Regions from separate parts of the Micromonospora sp. NPDC093243 genome, predicted to be linked through region 1. Evidence: riboswitches for the same ligand, from Rfam matches in the RefSeq annotation. Region 1 holds a riboswitch; the other holds the start of a gene.
The links. A riboswitch is a leader RNA that binds a small molecule or an ion and turns the genes downstream of it on or off. The one in region 1 is predicted to bind S-adenosylmethionine.

Region 1 (7,324 bases):
CCCCCGAGGTGCCGACCACCGTCGGCGACGGTCAGGTCAGCCTCGTGCAGAAGCTGGGTGCGGACGGTCCGCTGCGTACCCTGCGGGTCGAGCCGGACGGCACCTGGCAGTGCATCGACTGCGCCGGCGACGGGGTCAACTCCAGCGGGTCGCTCGACCCGGAGCAGGCGAGCCGGTTGCAGCAGATGCTCGCCGACCCGGGGCTTGCCAGCGAGACGGATGAGGCCCGCCGATACCGGGCCACCTGCATCGATTCGCTGACCTCCAGCCTGTTCACCGCGGCGGGCCTGGTCACCTCCCAGGACTGCCCGGGCGAGGAGCGGCCGTCCGTCGCCGGCGAGATCCTGTTGCTGCTCACCCAGGCCACCCCGGCCGAGCTGACCGGCTGAGCCAGGTCGACCTGCCCGGGCCGGTCACTCAGCGCTGACTGCGATTTCCGAAGGTCAGAGCACCTTGCCGGGGTTGAGCAGGCCCGTCGGGTCCAGCGCCGCCTTGATCGCCTGGTGCACCCGTACGCCGACCGGCCCGATCTCCTGGGCCAGCCACTCCCGCTTGAGCAACCCCACCCCGTGCTCACCGGTGCAGGTGCCGCCGAGCGCCAGGCCCAACCGCATGATCTCGTCGAACGCGCGCCGGCCCCGCTCGAGGCTGGCCGGGTCGGCCCGGTCGACCACGATGTTCGGGTGCATGTTGCCATCCCCGGCGTGCCCCACCACGCCGATCGGCACGTCGCACTCCGCGGCGATCCGGGACACCCCGTCGAGCAGCGCGGCCAGCGCCGCCCGGGGCACCGCCACGTCGTCGATGACCAGGCCGCCGTTGCCACCCGGGTACGCCTCCGCGGCGAACCGCTCCATCGCCGGATGGGCCAGCCGTCGTGCCTGCAGCAGCGCCGCTGCCTCGACGGCGTCGGTGGCCGCATAGACCTCGTCGGCGCCGGCGGACTCGCAGACCTCGGCCAGGGCGGCCAGGTCGTCGGCCGCCCGGGTGCCGGTGTCGGCGGCGGCCAGCAGCAGGGCCTGCGCGTCGGTCCGCAGCCCCATCGGCTGGTACGCCTCGATGGCCCGCAGGTGGGTCTGGTCGAGCAGCTCCAGCAGGCTCGGGCTGAGCCCGCGGGCGGCGATCTCGGCCACCGCCGCGCCGGCCGCCGCGGTGGACGGGAAGACCGCGACCAGGGTGAGCGACTCCGCCGGGGCGGGGCGCAGCGCCACGGTCACCTCGGTGATCACCCCGAGGGTGCCCTCCGAGCCGACGAAGAGCCGGGTGAGGTCGTAGCCGGCCACCCCCTTGGCGGTCCGCCGGCCGGTGCGCAGCACCTCCCCGGAGGCGAGCACGACCTCCAGGCCGAGCACGTACTCGGTGGTGACGCCGTACTTGACGCAGCACATGCCGCCGGCGTTGGTGGCCACGTTGCCGCCGATGGTGGAGGACTCCCAGGAGCCGGGGTCCGGCGGGTACCAGAGCCCCTGCTTCGCCACCGCCGCGGCCAGCGTCGCGTTCACCACGCCCGGCTGCACCACCGCGATCCGGCTCACCGGGTCGATCTCGCGGATCGCGTCCATCGCGACGGTGCTCAGCACCACGGCGCCGTCCACCGCGTTCGCCGCGCCGGCCAGGCCGGTCCGCGCGCCCTGCGGCACCACCGGTACGCCGTGTCGGGCGGCCGCCCGGACCACGGCCACCACCTCCTCGGTGCTGCGCGGGCGGGTGACCACCAGCGGGGTGCCCGCCGAGCAGAGGTCGGCCTCGTCGCGCTCGTGCATCCGGAGCAGGTCCGGGTCGGTCAGCACGGCGCTCTCGCCGAGGGCGGCGCGCAGGTCGTCGAGGAGTGGGTTTCCGGCCATGCTGGAGAGGCTAGGTCGCCGACCGTCGATCATCAACATGATCGACAAGCGCGGGGGCTAGGTTGGTGGGCATGCTCTACCTGGACCGGCCCGGCTGGCCGTCCCGCGGCCGGCTCTGGTCCCACCTGATCAGCGACGTCTCCTACGCCGAGTTGCACGCCTTCGCCGAGGCGCTCGGCGCTCCCCGGCGCGGCTTCGACCGGGACCACTACGACATTCCGGCCGACCGCTTCGCGATGGCGGTCTGGCTGGGGGCGCGGGTGGTGCCCAGCCGGGAGCTGGTCCGGCTGCTCCGCGCGGCCGGGCTGCGCCGCCCCAAGCACGTCGTCCGCGCCGAGGCCAGCTCGGCTACGCCGGACCGGTCAGCGCGGTCAGCTCCCGGTGCAGGTTCGCCCGAGCCGGCCGCTCCCACCGTCCGGCCAGCGGCGGCAGGCGGAACAGCGCCGGCAGGGCGAGCAGCCCGCTGAGCACCCGGGCGCGGCCGACCCGGAAGTCCGGATCGGGCACGTGGGCGTACTCCCGACGGATCGCGGCGGCATAGCGGTCGTACACCGGCGGGGAGGTGGCCAGCACGGCCAGGTCGGCGTCGCAGAGCAGCGCGCCGTCGGCGTCGTCGGTGGCCACCGCGTGGCCGGCGGTGAGCAGCACCAGCCGGCGGACCTCGGTCACCGCCGCGGCCGGCAGCCCGAGCCCGGCCAGCAACCGGTCGGCCAACTCGGCGCTGTCCCGCTCGTTGGCGTCGCCGGAAGCGCGCGGGTCGTAGATCGCGTCGTGGCACCAGGCCGCCAGCCGGACCAGGTCCGGACGTCCGGCCAGCCCGGCGTACGCGTCGACGACGTCGAGCACGGCCCTCAGGTGGTCGACGGTGTGGTAGTGCCGGTGCGGCTCACGCCACCGGCGCAGCAGCTGCTGCCCGGTGTCGGTCAGCCCGGCGGGGTCGGTTGCTCCGGCGTCCCGCGCCGCCGCCCGCCACCGGTCGAGAAGGTCAGCCACCCGTCGAGTGTGCCGCACCGCGCTCCCGCCGGAGCGCCGAGGATTCACCCGGCCCGGCGCGGGTAGTACCCGCCATGGCCGTGGCCCGGGGGAGCAGACGTCCGTCTTTTCTACGCCGTGCCGGCCTGCGGAACGGTCGGCTGGCCGACATCGACAGCGCCCGCATCGCCGAGGCGATGGACCAGGTGCGGCACCGGAGCAAGGCGACGCTGCACGATCGGCTGCACCGGGTCCGGATGGCCGCGGGGCTGGCGGTGCAGGCCGGGCTGGCGGCCGCGCTGGCCTATCTTGTCTCGCACCGGCTGCTGGGCAACCCACAGCCGGTCTTCGCGCCGATCTCCGCCGTCGGCACCCTGGCCGCCTCGGTCGGCCAGCGCTTCCGGCGGACCGTGGAGCTGATCGTCGGCGTGGCGATCGGGGTGGGCATCGGCGATCTCCTCATCCACCTGCTCGGCACCGGCGCGTGGCAGCTCGGGGCGGTGGTCACGGCGGCCATCCTGCTGACCATCTTCGCCGGGGCGAGCGTCGCGATCGTGATCCAGGCCGCCGCCACCGCCGTGCTGATCGTGACGTTGAGCCCCTCCACCCAGGATCTCGAGATCCCCCGGTTCATCGACGCCTTCGTGGGCGGCGGGATCGCGCTGCTGGTGACGGCGATCCTGCTGCCGCTCAACCCGCTCCGGGTGATCAATCGCGCCGCCCGGCCAGCGCTGGACCTGCTCGCCTCCCAGCTCGACGCGACCGCCGAGGGACTGCGCACCCTGGACCGGGGCAGCGTGCAGCGGGCCCTGGACCGGCTGCGCGACAACAAGGAGGAGCTGGCCAACCTCGCCGAGGCGATCGAGGGGGCGAAGGAGACGGCCACCCTCTCCCCGGCCCGCTGGCACCGACGCGACGAGTTGACCCACTACGCCGAGGCGGCCGACCCGATCGACCGGGCGATGCGCAACAGCGGCACGCTCATCCGGCGCTCGGTCACCCTGCTCGAGGACGAGGAACCGATCCCGGGACCCATGCCGGACGCCATCTCGCACCTGGCCGAGTCGGTCCGCCTGCTCAAGCACGAGTTCGCCGTCGGTGACGAGCCGGAGCAGTCCCGGGAACGGTCGCTGCGCGCGGTCAGCGAGGCCGGCCGGGCGTACGCCGAGGGGGTCGGCTTCTCCGGCAGCGTGGTGATCGCCCAGGTGCGTACCACGGCGAGTGATCTCCTGGTCGCCTCCGGCATCGAGCAGGACGAGGCGAACCGGCTGATCCGGAAGTCCTTCGGCGAGCAGGAGGCACCGCGGGGCGGTGGGCCCGAGCCGGACGAGAGCGGCCCGAAGCAGCCCACCGCGCCCCCGGTCGGCTGACCGGCCCGGGTGCGTCCGGTGCGGTCAACCGAGGGTTGCCAGCGCCGCCAGGAGCCGGTCGACGTCCGCCGTCGTGCTGCCCAGGCCGATACTGGCCCGCAGCGCGGTCGGCGGCAGATCCCGGCGGCCGGTACGGGCCGCCGCCTCGGTCAGCAGCCGCCGGGCCAGCGGGTGGGCGCAGAAGAGCCCGTCGCGCACCCCGATCGCGTGCCCCCGGGCCAGCTCGGCGGCGACCTCGGCGGAATCCCGCGCGGCGACCACGAACGAGACGATGCCGACCCGTGGCGCGTCCGGGCCGAAGGTGCGCAGCTCCACCACGTGCGGCAGCGCGGCGAGCCCGTCCCGCAGCCGGGTCAGCAGCCGCTGCTCCCGGCGGTGCAGCTCGGCCCGGTCGGCGTCGGCGAGGGCGGCGCAGACCGCGGCCAAGGCGACCGCGCCGAGTAGGTTGGGCGTACCCGCTTCGTGCCGCGCCGGCCCGAGCGCCCAGCTCACGTCGTGGGTGGCCGCCCCGACCCGGCTGGTGGCGCCGCCACCGGAGAGGTACGGCGGTGCCGCGTCCAACCAGTCGGCCCGCCCGATCAGCACACCGGCGCCGAACGGGGCGTAGAGCTTGTGGCCGGAGACGGCCAGGTAGTCGACGTCCAACTCGAGCAGGTCGACCGGGGCGTGCGGGGCGAGCTGGGCGGCGTCCAGCGCGATCCGGGCCCCGTGTCGCCGCGCCACCCGGGCCAGCTCGGCGACCGGCCAGCGCTCTCCGGTCACGTTGCTGGCCCCGGTCACCGCGACCAGCACCGGAAGCCCCGGGTTGGCGTCCCGCCGCAGCTCGGCGAGGGCCGCGTCCAGGGCCCGCACCGCCTCGCCGGGGTCGGCCGGCACGGGCAGCCGGACCGAGCCGCGCGGCCAGGGCAGCAGGTTCGCGTGGTGCTCGCCGGCGAAGGTGACCACGGTGGTGCCGGGCGGCAACGCGCGTCCGAGCAGGTTGAGCGCGTCGGTGGTGTTCCGAGTGAAGATCACGTGGTCGTCGCTGCGGGCGCCGAAGAAGTCGCCCACCGTCTGCCGGGACCGCTCGTAGGCGAGCGTGCAGCGACGGGAGAGCGCGCCGGCGCCGCGGTGCACGCTGGCGTACCAGGGAAGCAGCTCGGCCACCGCGTCGGCCGCGACCCGCGCGCACGGCGCGGTGGCCGCGTAGTCGAGGTTGATCTCGCCTGGCACGCCGAGCACGTCGAGCGGCCCGGCTGCGGCGGGAACGGTGGCCGGAGCGGGTAGTGCGGGTACGAGGGTGACGGACATGGCAGAGCCTCCCGGGTCCGGGACCCCGGGTGCACGTCGGGACGGGGTCCGCGCTTGCCCGGCTCACGAATCGGGGCCGGGCCCGGTCATCACCCGGGGCACCCCACCGCGAACTCGACGAGGGTTGCCGGCCAGCAAGCCGGGGCTTGACGCTGGCGCTCGTGACCTGTCGGCAGCATAGCGGCCGCCGATGCGACCGAACCAGCCGGCCGGGGATGGCTACGCTGACCGCATGGCCGACACCCCGCCCGGCGGAGCCCTGCCGTCGCCGACCGCGCCTCCCGCCCCGCCCGCGCCCGGTGCCGCGCCCCGGATGCCGCTGCGCCGGCTGGGCTGGCGACGGTTCCTGGTGCTCGCCGCGGTGGTGCTCTTTATCGCCGCCTGCGCGACCTTCATGGCCTTCACCCTGGGTGAGAGCCTCGGCGCCCAAGCGCTGCTGATCGGCCTGGTGGCCGCCATCCTGCCGGTGCCGGTGCTGGTCGGGTGCTTCCTCTGGCTCGACCGGTACGAACCGGAACCGCTGAAGTACCTGGTCTTCTGCTTCACCTGGGGCGCGTTCGTCTCCACCGCCGCCGCGCTCACCGTGAACGAGTTCGCCGCCCGCCGGTTCGACGACTGGGGGCTGCCGTCCGCCCTCACCAGCGTGCTGGTCGCGCCGTTCGTCGAGGAGTTGACCAAGGCGCTCGGGCCGATCCTGCTGCTGATCTTCCGGCGCCGGGAGTGGTCGGGCATCACCGACGGCCTGGTCTACTGCGGGCTGTCCGCGGTCGGCTTCGCCATGGTGGAGAACATCCTCTACCTCGGCGGCTACGGCTTCCGCACCGGCGTGGAGCAGTTCGGGCCGGCGACCGGCGCCCAGCAGGTCATCGCCATCTTCATCGTCCGGATCCTGCTCTTCGGCTTCGCCCATCCGCTCTTCACCTCGATGACCGGGGTGGGGCTGGGCATCGCCGCGCGTACCGCCGACCGCCGGGTCCGGGTGCTGGCCCCGATCGCCGGCCTGCTGCTGGCCATGATGCTGCACGGCACCTGGAACCTGCTGCCGACGCTGACCCAGGCCACCGGCCAGGCGTTCATCATGCTGTACGGCTTCATCGGGGTGATGGTGCCGATCTTCTTCGGTATGGTCGGGCTGGCGGTTTGGCTGCGCGCCTGGGAGGGGCGGCTCACCGAGCGGACCCTGCCGGACTACGTCCGTGCCGGCTGGCTGAGCCCGCCCGAGGTGGCGGCGCTGAGCAGCCTGGGCCGCCGGCACGCGGCGCGGGCCTGGGCGCGCCGGGTGGCCGGCGACGGCGGGGTGAAGGCGATGCGTGGTTACCAGTTCGCCGCCACCCGGCTGGCGCTGCTGCGCGACGGCTCGCTGCGGGGCCTGGACCGCCGGCCGGTGGACCGGGAGCGGACCGCGCGGGAGGAACGGGAGTTGCTGGACGCGATCACCGCGTACCGGTCGTACTTCGCCGGTCGCGATCCGCAGGCCCCCGCCGGGGTGTGGGACGGGAACCGCTACCACCTGCGGTTCCCGGACGGCTCGCAGCGGGCGGTGGACCCGCCGGAGGAGCCGGTGGTGCCGATCCCGGTGGTGCTCGCCGCGCCGCCGCCGCACCCGGCCGGTTATCCGCCGCCGGGCTGGTACGGCCCGCACCCGGGCTGGCCGGGGCGTTCCTGACCTGGAGGGGCGCTGGTTCCCGGGCGGCGCCGGGGTGCGGAGCCGGCGCCGACCGGGCGGCGTGCCGGTGCTCCGCGCGCGCGGCCGGTTCGGCGCGGCGGCCGGGCGCGGCCGCTCGGCGTCGCGGGATCGGCGCGGGCCGGCCGGTCAGGCCATCAGTCCGGTGAGGAAGTCACCGAGCC
Region 2 (7,324 bases), on a different contig from region 1:
CCGGCGCGCCATCGACGAGGCCGCCGAGCTGGGCGCGGAGTGTCTGGTCATGGTGGTCGGTGGCCTGCCGGACTCGTCCCGCGACCTGGCCGGCGCCCGGGAGCGGGCCGCCGACGGGATCGCCGAGCTGGCCCCGTACGCGGCGCGGCGCGGGGTGCGGCTCGGGCTGGAGCCCATGCACCCGATCTTCTGCGCCGACCGCGGGGTGCTCTCCACCCTCGGCCAGGCGCTCGACCTCGCCGAGCGGTTCCCCGCCGACCAGGTCGGCGTCGTGGTCGACACCTTCCACGTCTGGTGGGACCCGGACGTGCTGGGCCAGATCCGGCGGGCCCGGGGCCGGATCGTCAGCTTCCAGGTCTGCGACTGGATCACCCCGCTGCCGCCGGACGCCCTGCTCTCCCGGGGCATGATGGGCGACGGGCACATCGACTTCCCGCTGCTGCGCCGGGCCGTCGAGCAGGCCGGCTACCAGGGGGACGTCGAGGTGGAGATCTTCAACGCCGAGGTGTGGGCGGCCGACCCCGAGGCCGTCGTCGCCACCCTGGCCCGCCGCTACGTCGCGCACGTGCTGGCCGACTGACCAGCGCCGGGGCTCAGAGCACCTGGTCGAGGAAGCGGCGCAGCCGCGGGTGCTCGGCCCCCTCGAAGATCGCGGCCGGCGGCCCGGCCTCCAGCACCACCCCACGGTCCATGAAGGCCACCGTGTCGGCGACCTCGCGGGCGAAGCCCATCTCGTGGGTGACCACCACCATGGTCATGCCGCCGGCGGCCAGGTCCGCCATCACCCCGAGCACCCCCTTCACCAGCTCGGGGTCGAGCGCGCTGGTCGCCTCGTCGAAGAGCATCACCTGCGGCTGCAACGCCAGCGCCCGGGCGATCGCCACCCGCTGCTGCTGGCCGCCGGAGAGGTGCGCCGGCCGGGCGTCCGCCTTGCCGGCCAGCCCGACGAGGTCCAGCTGGGCCCGGGCCACCGCCACCGCCTCCTCTTCGCCCAGCCGCTTGATCCGCCGCAGCGCCAGGGTGACGTTGCGCAGCACGCTCATGTGCGGGAAGAGGTTGAACTGTTGGAAGACCATGCCGACCCGCTGCCGCAGCGCGTCCGGGTCGTCGGACAGCACACTGCGTCCGTCCAGCAGCACGTCGCCACGGTCCGGCTCGATCAGCCGGTTGATGGTCCGCAGCAGGGTGGACTTGCCCGACCCGGACGGGCCGATCACGCAGGCGGTCGTGCCGCGCGGCACGTCCAGGTCGACGCCGCGGAGCACCTGGTTCGCCCCGAAGGCGAGATGCACGTCGCGGACACCCAGGCTGACCGAGGTGCTGGTGGTCGTGGTGTCGGTGCTCATCGCTGGCTCCCTCCCGCCGCGCCGGGCAGTGTCAGGTCCACGTCGGAGGTGTCGTCGCTCGGCGGGGCGCCCGGGCGGCCGTGTCGCAGCCGCCGGTCGATCGCGTTGACCACGTGCGTCAGCGGCACGGTCAGCGCCAGGTAGAAGAGCCCCGCCAGCAGCAGCGCGGACTCGTTGCCGGTGGTGGCGGCGTAGTCCTGGCCGATCCGGAACAGCTCCCGCTCGCTGGCCACCAGGCCGAGGAAGTAGACCAGGCTGGAGTCCTTGATCAGCGCGATGAGCTGGTTGACCCAGGCCGGCAGGACCCGTCGTACGCCCTGGGGGATGATCACCATCCGCATCGACTCGCCCCAGGAGAAGCCGAGCGCCCGCGCGCCCTCCAACTGGGCCGCCTCCACCGACTGGATGCCCGATCGGAAGATCTCCCCGATGTAGGCGGCCGCGATCAGGGAGAGCGCCAGGATGCCCAGCGGGTAGGGGTTCGGGCCCCAGACCTGCATGCCGAGCGGCGCCAGCCCGACGCCGATCAGCAGGATCGTCGCGGCGGCCGGCAGGCCCCGGAACACGTCGGTGTAGACCCGCGCCGGCCAGCGCAGCCAGCGGGTGCGGGAGATGCCGGCGATGGCCAGCAGCATGCCCAGCACCGAGCCGAGCAGGGCGGCGGAGACCGCCAGGATCAGCGTGTTGGGCAACCCGACGGTCAGCATCTCGGGCAGCGCCTCGCGCATCGATTCCCAGTCGAAGAAGGTCTCCCACAGGGTGCGCAACGGATCCATAGTCGCCTCTCCTACCGCCCCGCTCGTCGTCTCGTACCGTCAGGACGCGGCCGACGCCGACGCCGACGGCGCCGCCGGAACCGCGACGGTGCCGCTGCCCGGCTTGAAGTCCGCCGGCACCGGCCGGCCCGGGTAGTACTGGGCCTGCAGCCGGCTCCACGTGCCGTCGGCGATCACCTCGTCGAGGGCCTTGTTCAGCGCCTCGCGCAGCTTGTCGTTCCCCTTCGCCACGGCGTACGCGGTCGGCGCCGGGCTGAGCTGCTTCGCGGCCACGGAGATCTTGCCCCCGCTGTCCGCGGCGGACTTCTCACCGATCTCAGCCGGGGCGATCCAGGCGTCGGCGGTGCCGGCCTTGAGCTGGTTGATCGCGCCGTTGTAGTCCGGCACCCGCACCGGGTTGAGCTGCTTGCCGGTGGCGTAGTCGTCCTGCACGGTGCCCTGTACCACCACGACCCGCTTGCCGCTGAGTTGGTCGAAGCTGGTGATCGGGGAACCGGCCGGAACGTCGAGTCCGAAGTAGCCGAAGTCGTAGCCGTTACCGAAGTCGACGGTCTTCTTGCGCGCCTCCGTGATCGTGATCGAGGAGCTGCCGACGTCGAACTTGTGGTTGTTGACCTGGGCGAGCAGCGCGGAGAAGTCGGTACCGACGAACTCCACCTTCAGGTTGATCTTCGCGGCGACCGCGCTGAGCAGGTCGTTGTCGAAACCGGTGAACTTGCCGTCCTTCAGGTACACGTTCGGCGGCGCGTCGGTGAGCGTGCCGGCCCGCAACACGCCGGGTTGGAGCAGCTCGTACGGGTTGTCCGCCGCGCTGGACGAGGCGTCGTCGCCGCAGGCGGTGAGGGCGGCGGCGCCGAGGAGTGCGGCCACGCCGAGGGCGGCCACCCGGGTCAGGGCAGGAAGAGATCGCACAGGTGTCTCCGAATGGTGTCAGCGGCGGGGCACGGGCGTGCGCCGCCGACGGTGCGCCCGATGGGCGTACCGCGGGATCGATCAGGGGAGCGGGGGCGGGCGCGTCAGCGCGAGAGGCGACACGCGGCGCTGCAGACCCACATCATGTCGACGTGGCGGCGCCGGGTCAGGGCCACCGGCGTGGGCGACGAGACCGACGCGGCGACCGGAGGAGTGCTGGTGCGGATCATTCTGGTTCTCCTGGGTCGGGTTGACCTGGGAACCAGGCCACGCTTGCACCGGAGGTTGCTCCGATGCCTGGTCTTCACCCGGGGCACCCCACCGCGGAGGAGGGTTGCCGGCCAGCGAGCCGGGGCTTGACGCTGGCGCTCATGACCTGCGCCGAGGCTAGCAGGGCGGTACGGGGCATCGTCCACCCGTTATGACCACGCTCACCCGGGCCACGCCGGGCACGGAGCAGGCACGCGCCCGAAGCCGGGCGAATCGCCCACCGGGCGTGGGCGGCGGTGACACCATCACCGGATGGTGGACGCACCGCCGAGCCTGCGGCGCGGAGGCAGAGGTCGGGTGCTGAGCGGGACCGCCGAGCGGTGAGCCGAAGTCGGCCGCCGTACCCGGTGCGCAGGCCCGCTGACCGTCAGCGCGAGGGGGCACGCGGAAGCGCCGGCGCCGGTCGGCGCCGGCGCATCGGCCGCCGGGGGTCCGTCCCGGCCCCCCGGGTGCGGGAGCCGGGACGGGTCATCGGTCAGAACGTGGAGACGTTGAGCAGCTTCTCCTGGACGCCGTCCGGGTCGCCGGCCGGCCAGTTGTACGCGGTGGTGCCGGCCCCCTGCAACGCCGACTTCACCGCGCCCGGCGAGGCGCTGGGGTGGGTGGCCTTGTAGAGGGCCGCGCCACCGGCGACGTGCGGGCTGGCCATCGAGGTACCGGAGATGGTGTTGTAGCCGGCGCCCTTCCACGTGGAGTAGATGCAGACACCGGGCGCCATCAGGTCGACGTCCGCGCCGAAGTTGGAGAAGTCGGCGATGGTGTCGTCCACGTCGCTGCGGCAGGTGGCCGCCGCGCCGCCGCCGGGCACGCCGTTGAAGTCGGCCAGGGCGCTGACCGTGATCACCTCGTCGTACGCCGCGGGCACGTGATTGGCCGCGTTGTCGGTCTCGTTGCCGGCCGCCACCACGTAGGTCACACCGGCCGCAACGGAGCGGCAGATCGCCTCGTGCATCGCGTCCCGGTTGGTGCCGCAGGCGCTGTCCGTGCCCGAGCCGCCGAGGCTCATGTTGGCGACCTCGATCTCGCTGGCATGCGCGGTCACGTAGTCGATGCCGCAGATGATCGCGGAGAACGACCCGCTACCCGCGTTGTTCAGTACCCGGACCGGCCAGATCCTCGCGCCCGGGGCCACGCCGACCACACCGGCGCTGTTGTCGAGCGCGCCGATCGTGCCGGCGACGTGCGTGCCGTGGCCGTTGCCGTCGTCGGCGCTGTTGCCGGTGGAGCAGTTCTTGGCGCCGGCCGTGTAGACGTTCAGGTCCGGGTGGTCCAGGTCCACGCCACTGTCGATGACGGCGACGTCCACGTTGACCCGCTCGTCCACGCCATTGATCTTCGCGGTGGGGCTGAGTTCGGCGTCGGCCCGGTTGATGCCGGTGGGCGTGGTCTGGGCGTCAGTGCTGACCACCCCGTCGGGCTGGACGAAGAGCACCCGGGAGTCGCGGGCGATCCGGGCCGCGGCGGTGGGGCTCATCCGGGCCGAGTAGCCACGCAGGGCGTGCTCGTAGACGTACCCGACGCTCGCGCCGCGGGCCCGCGCGTGCTCGGCGGCGACCGACGGCGAGTCGGCGCCGGCGCGGAGGACGACGATGTAGTCGCTGGCCGCCTCGGCGGGGGCGGCGGTGGCGCCGCTCGCCGCAGCGGCGGCGACGACGATGCCGGTGAGCATCGCGACGCCCAGGGATCTGCGCATGGGGTTCCTCTCCACAGCGGTTGGTGGGCGGTTGGCCCAGGGCGAGGTTGGCCGATGGGAGCGGGCTCGGACCAGATGCAACAGCCATCCGTTATGATAAATACATCAATAGGATGGAAAAGCCGCACAACGGCGGACCCGACGTCGCGGACGGCGGGCGTGGAACTCCTGCCCGGTTATCGGCGATCGGGGCGATGGCGTTTCATCGCCGGCCGCTTGGTGGCGCACCCGGGGTTGGTTACCGTCGAGCCAGCCACAGCGAGAGAGGTCCGCGAGCGTATGGAGACACCGGATCGCGACGTCGTCCGGCGCGCCGCGGCCGGTGATCCCGACGCCGTCGCCCGGGTGCTCGCGCTCATCAGGCCGATCGTGGTCCGCTACAGCCTGGCCCGGCTCGGGCAGGTCGGCGCCGGCGGGGCCACCGCCGAGGACGTCGCGCAGGAGGTCTGTCTCGCCGTGCTGCGCGCGTTGCCCCGTTTCCAGGACCAGGGCAGGCCGTTCCTCGCGTTCGTCTACGGCATCGCCGCCCGCAAGGTCGCCGACGTTCTGCGCGCGGCGAGCCGGGATCGCGCGGAGACCGTCGCCGAGGTGCCGGACGCGCCCGACCCCACTCCCGGCCCGGAGCACCGGGCGCTCACCGCCGACCTCGGCGGCTGGCTGGCCGGGCTGCTGGCCCAGCTTCCGGCGACCCACCGGGAGATCCTGGTCCTGCGCCTCGCGGTCGGCATGACGGCGGACGAAGTCGGTACGGTGCTGGGCATGACCGGAGGTGCCGTCCGGCTCGCCCAGCACCGCGCCCTCACTCGACTGCGCGCCCTCGCCGGCGACACTTTCGCCCGGGTGATCCTGTGACGACCGAACTGCCACCGCCCCAGCCGCAGGACCCGGTGCTGCGCGACGACCAGCTTCTCGATGCGATCAGCCGTGGCGAGCCGGTCCCGTCCGAGCATCCGGTCGACGACCCGATCGCCGCGTTACTGCACCGCTGGCACTCCGAGGTGGAGGCCCAGGCGCGGCAACTCGACGCGGTCGGGGACCGGGTCCCCGGCCCGGCGCCGACTGCCGGGCCACCGCCTGCCCAGGTGCCGGCGGAAGGCGCCGGTGCCCGCCGGCCGGTGCCCACCCGGCCGGGTCGGGCGGGTCGGCCCCCTGCCGCCCGGCCCGTCGGCGCGCCCGGTCGACGGCGGCGCGTCACGGCGGCCGGCGTGGCCCTGGCCCTGGTCGGCGTCGCCGGCGGGCTGTGGCTCGGTGCTGTCCGCGCCGAGCCCGGCGGGCTGCTCTGGCCGGTCACCAGGCTGGTCTACGCCGACCGTGCCGAGTCCCTGGCCACCGAGCGGGAGATCGGCCGGGCGATCGAGCAGGCGCGGCGGGACCTCACCGACGGCCGGCATGCCGAGGCCCGCGAACACCTGGAACGGGCCGCGGCGCTGCTGGGCACGATCGGCGACGGCGACGCCGCGGCCCGGCTGCGAAGTGAACTCGACGACCTGCGGCGTCACCTGCCGCCCGTGGTGCCGGCCGATCCGACGCAGCCCGGTCCGCGGGCCGTGACCGACGTGCCCGCATCGTCCGTCCCTCAGCCGCCCACGTCGACCGGCCAGGACACCGGCGCAGCCGATCCCGCTCCGGCCAGCACTCCGGCGCAACCGGAATCCGAGGACCGGCCCGCCAACCCGAGCGGCCGGACGCCGGCCCCGGCGGACCGCATCCCGCCCCACCCGACGCCGGCGAACCGGCCCGCTGACCCGAGCGGCCGGACGCGGGCCCCCGCGCCGCCCGCCCCCGCGCCGCCCGCCCCCGCGCCGCCCGCCCCCGGGCAGGACCGGCCCCGGGAGCCGGCGGCGGAAACCGGTCCGCACCCGCCTCGGAACCCGCGGCCGCCCGGCACGATCCCGCCGCCCCGCAGCGCCGGCGCGCCGCCCGCCGGCGCACCGCGGTCGGACCCGCCCCGCTCAGGACCCGACGGCCACGAACTCGGCGGCCACGAACTCGGCGGTCGGGACGAGCGGACCGGCCGCCCCCGGGCCTCCTGACTCCGGCGGCGGACAGGCGCGGAGCGGGCGGCCCGACGGCATCCGCTGGCGTACCCCGACGGTGGCGGGGTACCCGTCCCGGGACGACGCCGCCCGAGGAGGTACGCCGTGCCGGACAAGCACGAGCAGGCCGAAGAGATGCGTGACGACGTGCCGTCGACCGTCGCCCGCTCCGACGACAAGGCGGTACGGACCTACAAGAAGACGCTCGAGTCGGCCGAGGAGACCTACGGCGACGGCGAGCGGGCCCACCGGACCGCGTACGCCTCGCTGAAGCACACCCACGAGAAGGTC

Region 2: it holds a riboswitch for S-adenosylmethionine, as region 1 does, so the genes downstream of both, ACIP9D_RS02715 (ABC transporter substrate-binding protein) here and ACIP9D_RS25510 (aminotransferase class V-fold PLP-dependent enzyme) in region 1, are expected to answer to the same signal.

The regions. Positions count from the first base shown of each region.
Region 1 covers NZ_JBIVNT010000008.1:15,460-22,783, reverse strand. The annotation lists gene ACIP9D_RS25535 (hypothetical protein) at 1-389, shown strand, start outside; gene ACIP9D_RS25530 (FAD-linked oxidase C-terminal domain-containing protein) at 444-1,844, opposite strand; gene ACIP9D_RS25525 (DUF4031 domain-containing protein) at 1,916-2,311, shown strand; gene ACIP9D_RS25520 (metal-dependent phosphohydrolase) at 2,193-2,837, opposite strand; gene ACIP9D_RS25515 (aromatic acid exporter family protein) at 2,918-4,186, shown strand; gene ACIP9D_RS25510 (aminotransferase class V-fold PLP-dependent enzyme) at 4,211-5,476, opposite strand; SAM riboswitch class IV at 5,522-5,643, opposite strand; gene ACIP9D_RS25505 (PrsW family intramembrane metalloprotease) at 5,667-7,142, shown strand; gene ACIP9D_RS25500 (hypothetical protein) at 7,290-7,324, opposite strand, start outside.
Region 2 covers NZ_JBIVNT010000001.1:582,449-589,772, reverse strand. The annotation lists gene ACIP9D_RS02730 (sugar phosphate isomerase/epimerase family protein) at 1-580, shown strand, start outside; gene ACIP9D_RS02725 (amino acid ABC transporter ATP-binding protein) at 594-1,346, opposite strand; gene ACIP9D_RS02720 (amino acid ABC transporter permease) at 1,343-2,122, opposite strand; gene ACIP9D_RS02715 (ABC transporter substrate-binding protein) at 2,162-3,034, opposite strand; SAM riboswitch class IV at 3,299-3,411, opposite strand; gene ACIP9D_RS02710 (S8 family peptidase) at 3,780-4,997, opposite strand; gene shbA (RNA polymerase sigma factor ShbA) at 5,277-5,849, shown strand; gene ACIP9D_RS02700 (anti-sigma-D factor RsdA) at 5,846-7,030, shown strand; gene ACIP9D_RS02695 (ChaB family protein) at 7,169-7,324, shown strand, end outside.